3 regions of the Rummeliibacillus sp. TYF005 genome follow, and region 1 is predicted to be linked to each of the others. Evidence: riboswitches for the same ligand, from Rfam matches in the RefSeq annotation. Region 1 holds a riboswitch; each other region holds the start of a gene.
What was found. Region 1 has a riboswitch for cobalamin ahead of CW357_RS04815 (ABC transporter substrate-binding protein). Riboswitches for the same ligand answer to the same signal wherever they lie in the genome.
Positions count from the first base shown of each region.

Region 1 (3,289 bases):
AGGATGTTATAACACCGATAGGTAATTCTGTTGGTGCAATGATTATACGGGCGACCAAGTCACATACAATCAGTAATGATGCTCCATTGATAAAAGATAATGGTAATAGATGACGATGATCTGCACCAAATAGTAATCTAGTCATATGTGGGACAACTAGTCCGATAAAGCCAATCGTTCCTGAAACCGCGACCGCCGAACCAGTTAACATTGAACCCCCAAGTAGAAGCATAAGTTTACTTCTTTTCACATTAACACCTAAATACTTTGCCCTTTCTTCTCCAAACAACATAGCATTTAGCTCACGGCGATTAAACCATAACATCAATGCCCCTATAAGGATGAATGGCCATACCATCTTCACATAAGGCCACCCACGCATCGATACGCTTCCCATCAACCAGCTAATTATTTGTCGAAGTTCTTCTCCTGTTAGCGCAATCATTAATGATATAACAGCGCTTAAAAATGAACTCATGATTATTCCTGTTAAAATAAGTGTTTCCATCTTCATCGTACGATCAACTAATTTAGCAAATCCAATCACTGCAAATAGAGATAGCATTGCTCCTACCATGCTAAATGTAGGTAAAGTGAATATCCCTAAAATAGGGGCTGAAATATTGAAAAAAAGCGTCATCACTGCACCTACTGAGGCACCTGATGACACTCCTAACGTATATGGATCAGCAAGTGGATTTTTTAATAAGCCTTGAAAAGCAGCACCTGCAATTGCTAATGCTGCTCCAACAAGTCCAGCCAATAAAACACGTGGCATACGAATATTCCATAAAATATTTGTTGCCATTTCATCAGCTTCTGTATCCCATAACGTACTTAGTGGTACCTTTACAGAACCTACAGATATACCGAGCCATATACTCAGTAACAAGATGAATATGGCTACAATATACCCCACTACTATTTTCCTCATTTGAATACCTCTGGATAAACTGCTTTTGCTATTTCTTCTAGACCATCAGCAAGGCGAGGGCCTGTCCGAGCTGTTAAATCTTGATTCACTTGTACAACTGCGTCATTTTTGACTGCTGTAATACTATTAAATCCTTGACGTTTTTTTACTTTTTCTACGATATTCGGAACATCTTCCATTACAATCATTGTATCTGGATTACGTTTAACAATTTGCTCTGAATCGATTTTAAACCAACCTGATTGATCATCTACAACATTTTTGATATTTGCTAGGTCTAAGATTTCTTGCATAAATGTATCCTTACCTGCTGTATAAATTTCCGGTTCATCTGAAGTTTCTACAAAAACAGAACGTTGTTTCACATTTGCTACTTTATCTTGAACTTCTTGTACTTTTGCTTTCATATCTTCAACAATTTGATCTGCTTTTTGCCCTTTGTCTGTAATTTGGCCAATTTGTTCGATCGTGTTATATGTTTCTTCAAAGTTTGTTGCATTTTTTACTACAAAAACAGTAATTCCTGCATCTTTTAGTTGTTGTAATCCTGCCTCTACTGATTTGGCATTGGATTCATGCGCAAACACTACATCTGGTTTTAAACTTAGTATTTTCTCAATATCATATTCCATGCCGCCCACTTTTTCCTTTTTAGTAGCAGCTTCTGGATAGTTATCGTTATCAGTTACACCTACAATTTTGTCGTCTAAACCTAGCGCAAATAATATTTCTGTATTACTAGGGACTAAAGAAACTATCTTTTTAGGGGCTTCTTTAAATTCCACATTGTTACCGAGTGCATCTTTTACCATCATTGGATATGTAGACGTATTTTTTGTTGTTTGCGTAGAATTTGTTTTGTCACTAGATGATTTTTGCGAATCTCCTTGTCCACATCCTACAAGTAAAGCAAATACCATTGTGAGCATTATTGCTAATTGCCATATTCTTTTCATTGATCGAAGTGCCTCCTTCAGCAAAATAAAAAGCCTCTCTATTTTTTCGAGAGGCATCATGAATCCAGTAAATATTAAATATACTGGCACCCATCCTATCCTCGTAGTTAAACTGGTGTCTTTAAATACGGCAGGTATCCTGGCTTGTGTTCAACGCTTCTCGTGCCTTCCCGAAAATTTTTCAGTGGCAATTATACGAGTTACTCACACTTACAGTGGCGGGACCGCATCGGATTTTCACCGATTTCCCTTTTCACTTAACATTTTACCGAATGTTAAGAACCGTACTTTTTTAACTATTGAATTGTCTATCATTATACCGAATATTTTGTTTTTATGGAAGGTACCTTAAAATAATTAAAGTTTTACGGAATAGTTTTGACCTATTGAGTGGGGGTATAATTCTTATGAGTTGTGCTAATTGGTGCCTGAGTTGTGCTAAACAGGGCGCGAGTTTCCTAACTTTATACTCTCGGTAATTTTATACTTGAAGCTATGTATCTCTTATTTTTTCTTTCGATTGAGTAATTTTAGTCGATGGAGCTTACATGTCCCCTAATTCTTTCCTACGTAAAAAAGCTAAGCAAAATAAAAGGACATCGCATATTTTCACACAAAATATACGATGCCCTTGCTTATTTTTTGAGATTCGGGCCTTCCAGCGCTTGTCGGGAGCCCACAGGATATGGGTCAGATAGCCGTTGCGACACGATGTTGCGCTTTTAGGCTATCTTCCTCTTAGCGAGCGCGTTCAGCAATTAAATTATCCAGCTTCTGCGGCTAGTCCCTCGAGTCACAACGCTTTCTCGGTCGAAAACTGAAATGACGTTTTCGATTCGAAAGCTTTTGTGATTTTCGGGTCTGAGCAAGCCGCCTCAGCATTTAATTTTATCCAGCTTCTCGCGCCAGCCCCTCGAGGTCGCTTCAGTCCCTCGGTCAAAAGCTGAAAACATGCTTTTGATTCGGGCCTTCCAGCGCTTGTCGGGGCTAAACGGACGCGTTCAGCATTTAACTTTATCCGGCTTCGGGCGCTAGCTGCTCGAGTCGCTTCGGTCTCTCGGTCGAAAGCTGAAAACACGCTTTCGATTCGAGCCCTCCAGCGCTTGTCGCAGCTGAACGAGCGCCCTCAGCACTTAATATTACATTTTTTCTGGTGCTGATACGCCTATTAGTTTTAGTGCGTTTGCTAATGTTGTACGTACTGCTGTGATTAATGCGATACGTGCTTCAGAGCGTTCTTTGTTTTCTTCATCTAAAACTTTTTCTGCATTATAGAAACTGTGGAATGTTGCAGCAAGTTCTTGGATGTAGTTAGCGATACGGTGTGGCGCACGTACACGAGCAGCATCCGCTACGACTTGTGGGAAGTCTCCAACTTTTTTCAATACTTCAATGTCTT
Region 1 covers NZ_ML122545.1:7,446-10,734, reverse strand. The annotation lists gene CW357_RS04820 (FecCD family ABC transporter permease) at 1-934, opposite strand, end outside; gene CW357_RS04815 (ABC transporter substrate-binding protein) at 931-1,890, opposite strand; cobalamin riboswitch at 2,002-2,192, opposite strand; gene argS (arginine--tRNA ligase) at 3,030-3,289, opposite strand, start outside.

Region 2 (3,289 bases), on a different contig from region 1:
AATAATTAAAGAAAGAATATAAAAATGTACTTTCTTCAAAAATAACACCTCCATATAGATGTCAATAGGGTGTTAGAATTTGTCTCTAACACCCTGGGTTAAAATTTACATTGTTGACTAGTTATTTTGATTTAACAGTAATCGTCTTAGATGCACTTTTGTTATTGGCTGCATCCTTAACATAAACCGTTAATTTTGTACCAGTTTTTTGTTTTTTGATAGATAAAGAGAATTTACCTTTCGATGAGACTTTTCCCTTTTGTATTACTTTCTTATTTTTCACAACATAAACGGTTGATTTCACTTCTGCTGTTCCAACTATTCTTGTAGAATTTTTTGTTACCTTTTTAACGATTGGTGTTTTTGGTGCTGTTTTATCAACAACTTTTACAGAGACAGTCTTGCTAGTGTTCTTAGCAAGATCGGTTGCTGCAATTTTTAATGTGGTACCAGCCTTTTGTTTTTTGATTTTGACTGAATATGCGCCTTTAAAATCTGCAATGGCTGTACCGATGATTTTAGAACCATTTTTCACAGTTACGGTAGCGTACGATTCTGTTTTACCAGTTACAGTAGTTTTATTGTCTGCTACTGTTTTAACAGTTGGTAATTTAGGAGCTTTTGTGTCATATGCAAGGTTTTCAGCTTTAACATCCGACATATCGTAGAATTTCTTTTCATTATTTACTAGACGATCATATGCTTCTAAAGCACGGTTTGCTTGGTCGGTAGACATATCGTTAGCTATTTTTGATGTAGGAGAGTTTTTAAATCCACCCGATGCTTGATCGTATGTAGTCAATAAATTAGATACAGACCAATTGTTATTTTTGATAAAACGAAGATCCGATTTTGGATTAATGTTTAAAGAAGTAAGCGCTAGAATTACTTGTGATATAGATTCTGGGCTATCTCCACCATAGTAGCCATCGTAACCTGCATTTTTATTTAATTTGAGTGATAAATAATTCAATGCTTTATTAAGCGATTCATTAACACCATCTCTAGATGTGTAGTTTGATAATGCAGTCGTTACCATAGCTGTACTATCAACACCAGGCCATTGCCATGCAACCCCAAATGAACCTTCGTTTTCATCCGTAAATTGATCATTTAATAAATCTTTTACCATTTGCTCTTTTAAATTTGCATATTTTTCATCAGCAGGAAGTTTGTAATTTGCTGAATCAAGAGCATAAAGTACATTATAATTTGATGTTGCAGAGTAAGTTTGATTTTCTTGTTCCTTCAAAACTTTATCCATCATAGTTTGAATTAAATTAAAACCTTCAATATTTGAAGCATCTTTTCCTATTGATGTTAATGCTAGTACTACTTTTCCGTACTTACCTGATGAGACTTCTCTTTCTCCATCGAAGATTTTCCCGTTATTTGCTTTTAGTTTTGAAACAATATTCTTGTAGTAATTTGTATAATAATTTTTTGCAACAGGGAATCCAGTTTGTGCTAAATCAGTTACAACATCTTCATTTCCAAACTTAGCATTTGGGGTATTTTTGTATAGCCATAAAGCTGAGCTCTTTAAAGCTTTTTGGTATTCAACATTTTTCACTGATGCATTTACTTCCTTGTTTCCCTCTGCATGGGCAATAATTGAAGCAGGAAGTTGAGATGTGAGCAATAAACTAGCTAATGAGACTGGTGCAATCCATTTTTTAAAGTTTTTGTTTTTGTACATAAAAATACCTCCATTCATTTGGACAATTAACGCTTAACTGTCTTCTAGAATAGAGGTAATGAAAGCAATACAAATTTAATGTCTTTACATATATATGTAAAGATAATTGGACGTGAAATAAACATATGTATTTCACAGTTCGATACCTCCCCTCGAAGATCAGAACTAAAGATAAAAGCAGGTCTCCTGGCTTATGTATATTAGAAATTTCGCACCTTCCCAGCTGTTAGCCAGTGGTATACGCGAAGTTCAAATACATTTACAGTAGCGGGGCTGCATCGGATTTCCACCGATTTCCCTATTATCCTATCAATTGATAGGCACTTCTATCTAAAAGTTATGTAATTGTCATCTATCAGTATTTCACATTCTTTAGGTCATGTAAATATTTTTCTAATATTTTTTAAATTTTGACGAAAATAAATAACCCCCTACCAATCATTATATGATCAGCAGGGGGTTTATAAGTCACTCGCGACGGCATCAGTCATTTTGGTCGTTTCTCCTTTTTGAGTATTCTTTGTAGGCATTAAGTTGTTCTTCCGTTAGATGATTGATAAAAAAGTAAAAGTCTTTCGATTCCAATCCATATTCTTGGCATGCGTTACAATATCGTTCATAGCTTTCTCTATACATATCCATTTGTATTTCTCCTCCTGTTATATAACAAATATTATTATTGATAATAATATATAACAGTCTAAAACATCTGTCAACGGAATTTTCTTAAAAAACAAATATTAAAATAAATTTTTATACAATACGTAAACATAAACAAACTCAAGCCCTATTAGTACAATAAAGCTTGAGTTTAAATCTTTAAATGATGTGTTTAACGTCTTTAAATTTAGAACTACTTAGAAGACTAACTACTACATAACTTACAAGAGATAATAGAATAGAAGTTGTTACTGTATGCATTCCTAAGAAAGTTGTTCCCCATTTTTCGTAAATGAAAATATAACTGACTAAACCTACAATCATGGAAGAAGCTGCTCCATATTTGTTTCCTTTTTTCCAATATAGACCTAATACAACAGGCCAAACAAATACAGATTCTAAGCCACCAAATGAGAAAAGGTTAAGCCATACAAGCAAGCTAGGCGGTTTTAACGCAATAATAATAACCGCTAAGCCGATTAAAGCAGTGACCAAAAAGCTTAGTCTTTTCACTTCATGATCATTCGCTTTTGGCTTAATATAGTTTAGATATATATCTTTCACAATAGTAGAACTTACAAGCATTAGCAAAGCATTTACAGTAGACATAATCGCAGCCATTGGAGCAGCCAAAACGATACCTGCCAAATAAGGTGGTAATACCTTCAATGTTAAAAGTGGCATAACTTTATCACCGATATCAATACCAGGTAACACCGGGCGTGCCAATACCCCTGTTAAATGCATCCCGAACATAACTGTCCCTATTGCAATTGTTCCAATAATGATTGCTGAGTGCATACTTCTTGAGTTTTTATATGACATTGCTCGTACTGCAATTTGAGGTAAACCAATAACACCAATACCGATTAAAATCCAAAATGTAGATACATATAGTGGCGTTAAACTTCCATCAGCACCAAACGGAGA
Region 2 covers NZ_ML122546.1:58,274-61,562, reverse strand. The annotation lists gene CW357_RS05595 (DUF4430 domain-containing protein) at 1-39, opposite strand, end outside; gene CW357_RS05590 (Ig-like domain-containing protein) at 122-1,699, opposite strand; cobalamin riboswitch at 1,858-2,042, opposite strand; gene CW357_RS05585 (transcriptional regulator) at 2,183-2,341, opposite strand; gene panF (sodium/pantothenate symporter) at 2,519-3,289, opposite strand, start outside.
Region 2: another riboswitch for cobalamin. It lies ahead of CW357_RS05590 (Ig-like domain-containing protein); the one in region 1 lies ahead of CW357_RS04815 (ABC transporter substrate-binding protein).

Region 3 (3,289 bases), on a different contig from region 1:
ATGCAGCACTTCAACTAAGTATTACAGAATTAGAATTATTAAATGTTAAAAACACAAATATTCGATTTATCGGTGATTCTCAAGTCGTGATCAACCAAATGAGTGGTGAATGGGCAGTACTAGAACCAGAGTTAATGAGTTGGGCTGACAAAATTGATAACAAGTTAAAAGAATTAGGCATTCAAGCAGAATATGAACATGTATCTCGAAAATTGAATGTAGAAGCTGATCGACTGGCAACTCAAGCAATACATGGTATAGAAATTATTGCACAAATAGAATTAATATTGGAACATGATTGATAGAAATTAGAATTTTTTCTCTATAAATTTTTTTATTGCGTTCTTCTATTGTTTAAAGAATGGAATATCGGGAATACTTTTCTCAAAGAGTATAAGTCCGATATTGCGTGAACATATAAGTGAAACTTGGAGGAAACAGCATGAAAAACAAAATGAAAATAATCATCTTTGTATTCACAGCGTTAATCACATTATCTGGCTGTGGCAATGTTTTAAAGGGAGAAAATATTGATGTAAACAAAAATGTGGATATAGCTCCTGATGATAATTTAAATTTAGATGATAAACAAACTGTAACAGAAGAAAATAATCATATGAATCATAATAATTCTGGTGTAGTTTTAGGAGATATTAAAAAAGCTAAAAATCCAACGTATCCAGTAGGAAGTCAAGTAATCGTTCAAGCCAATCATATGGTTGGCATGAATGGAGCAAAAGGAACGATTGTTGGTGCATATGAGACTAATGCCTACTCAGTCAGTTATAAACCAACTACTGGTGGAAAAGAAGTCAAAAATCACAAATGGGTGATTCAAGAAGAAATAAAAAAAGCAGCCGGTAAAATTCTACAACCAGGAGCGAAAGTGACCCTTGATGCAGACCATTTGCCAGGTATGAAGGGTGCTATTGCTACAATTGAATCTGGAATTCACACAACAGTTTACATGGTCAACTATAAGCCAACTACTGGTGGGAATGAAGTGAAAAATCATAAATGGTTGATTGAAAGTGAACTAGTAGCAAATAAATAAAAAATTAAAAGAAATTTCTATGAGATTTTAAATAGAAGTTTCTTTTTTTGTGATAAAGATAGATTATATAATCTACTAATAACAATATGTTATAATGAGAGAAACGGAATAAGAAGAAAAAGGGTACAAATCATTTTTTGATTTGTTTAAAAGGGAAGATCGGTGAGAATCCGACGCTGTCCCGCAACTGTAATTCAGAGCAAATCGCAAAAACCACTGTCAAAACGGGAAGGTGCGATGAGCAGAGAAGATAAGCCAGGAGACCTGCCTTTTTTCGAGTACAGCCATATAACCTACGAGGATAGGAGGTGTAGAGTGTGACAGAATATCTTCTGCATGCTCATTGTACGACAAAACCGCAAAGTTCTCCCTTTTTTAGAGGGCTTATTTTGCTATGGTCGAAGTCGTATAAGAGAGCAAGTTTTTCATAACACATCCTTCTAAATGTTGACGGATGTGTTTTTTTATGAGAAAAGGAGAGAAAACGATGAATCATGAAATTGTCACCATGTATGAACAAAAGATGAAGCAGCAACTAATGATATCTGTTGGGACTTCTAAATCAATGTCTTTGAAAGAGATTACACGAGAATTGATAGAAGAAAATTGTGAACAGTATTTAAATATTAACTACGCTTATTTAAATGTTAAACATGAAATAATAGGAAGTTATTAATTTGAGTACTTTTTGAAATTTTAAATTTTATAGGCTTTTTTAGAAATAATAATATAGTTAAGCGCATGAAAACATAGAAGATTGTTTCCATGCGCTTTTTAGTTTTATATTCCGATTTATGTTATTTTACCTGACATTTAAATAAAAAATAAATGCGCTTTTTATATTATTTTGTTTGATTGATAATTTTGTTAAAGGAATTTTTTATTATGTTAGGTTTTAATACATTGACTATATATAAAAACTTACGTATATTCAAAATATAAGATTACCTATTTATAGGAGATGCTATTTAATAATGCCAAAGGATGGTGGGAAGAATGATGTGGAATACACCAGAGAAATTACGTTCGCTCCTTTGTGAGCTTGTCAGTTGGGAAAGTCAGACAATGACAAAAGGGGAACAACTATTTTCAAGTAAACTAAAAGCAAAATTACAGCAACTTCAATACTTTAAGGAAAACCCATCTTATCTAAAACTTTGTGATGTTGACCGCGGGAGACAAGTTGTTTCAGCATTATACAAAAATTCACATGTAAATGAAACTGTAGTTTTAATTAGTCATTTTGATACAGTACAAATTGAAGAGTACGGTTCATTTATTCCTATAGCAACTATGCCTGAAGTGTTAACGAATGCTTTTAAGGCAGATCCAAGTATGCTAAACGAATCTGCCAAAAAAGATTTAGTAAGTGGGGATTACTTATTTGGCCGAGGGGTAATGGATATGAAAATCGGCTTAGCACTACATATGCAAATCATTGAAAGAGCTATTGCGGAAAAATGGCCTATTAATCTACTAATTGTTACTGTACCTGATGAAGAAGTCAATTCAGCAGGCATGCGACAAGCAGTGAAACTTATATCAGAATTACAAGAAAAAGAAAATTTGAAGATTAAATTATTTTTAAATAGTGAACCTTCTTTTTCTCAAGGTCCAACTGATTTAAAAGAATATGTTTACTCTGGTTCAATTGGAAAGATTATGCCTGCAGCACTTTTCTATGGGAAAGAGACGCATGTAGGAGAACCTTTAAAAGGGATGACTGCACCTTTTATGAGTGCTTTTCTAACAGCAGAAATGGAATGGAATGAAAAATTTCTAGAAGAAGACTTTGGTGAACAAACCCCTCTTCCAGTTTCGCTGAAGTTAACCGATCTAAAAGAACAATATTCTACACAGACACCCTATCGTGCCATTTCGATGTTCAATGTTTTCCTCATGAAGCGGAGTGCCGGAGAAATCATGAACTTATTCGAAGAAATAGCGAAAGAGGCTATGGAAAAGTGTCAAACACGTTACGAGGTAATCTGTAAGAAACAAGGCGTTTCAACAATTGGCAAGATTCGTGTAGTTCGATTTGAAGAATTATATACCTATGCAGTTAATAAAATGGGTATAAAGCAGGTAAAAGAATTAAAGAAATCTATATTATCAAATGACACATTTGACGATCGTGAAAAGTCATTACGAATTGCAGATCAATTGATGATACGCTGCCAAGAATTAGCGCCAGCTGTAGTATTACTGTTTGCACCACCATATTATCCACCTGTA
Region 3 covers NZ_ML122591.1:11,935-15,223, reverse strand. The annotation lists gene CW357_RS16350 (reverse transcriptase-like protein) at 1-302, shown strand, start outside; gene CW357_RS16345 (YdhK family protein) at 443-1,054, shown strand; cobalamin riboswitch at 1,159-1,341, shown strand; gene CW357_RS16340 (hypothetical protein) at 1,521-1,730, shown strand; gene CW357_RS16335 (M20/M25/M40 family metallo-hydrolase) at 2,051-3,289, shown strand, end outside.
Region 3: another riboswitch for cobalamin. It lies ahead of CW357_RS16340 (hypothetical protein); the one in region 1 lies ahead of CW357_RS04815 (ABC transporter substrate-binding protein).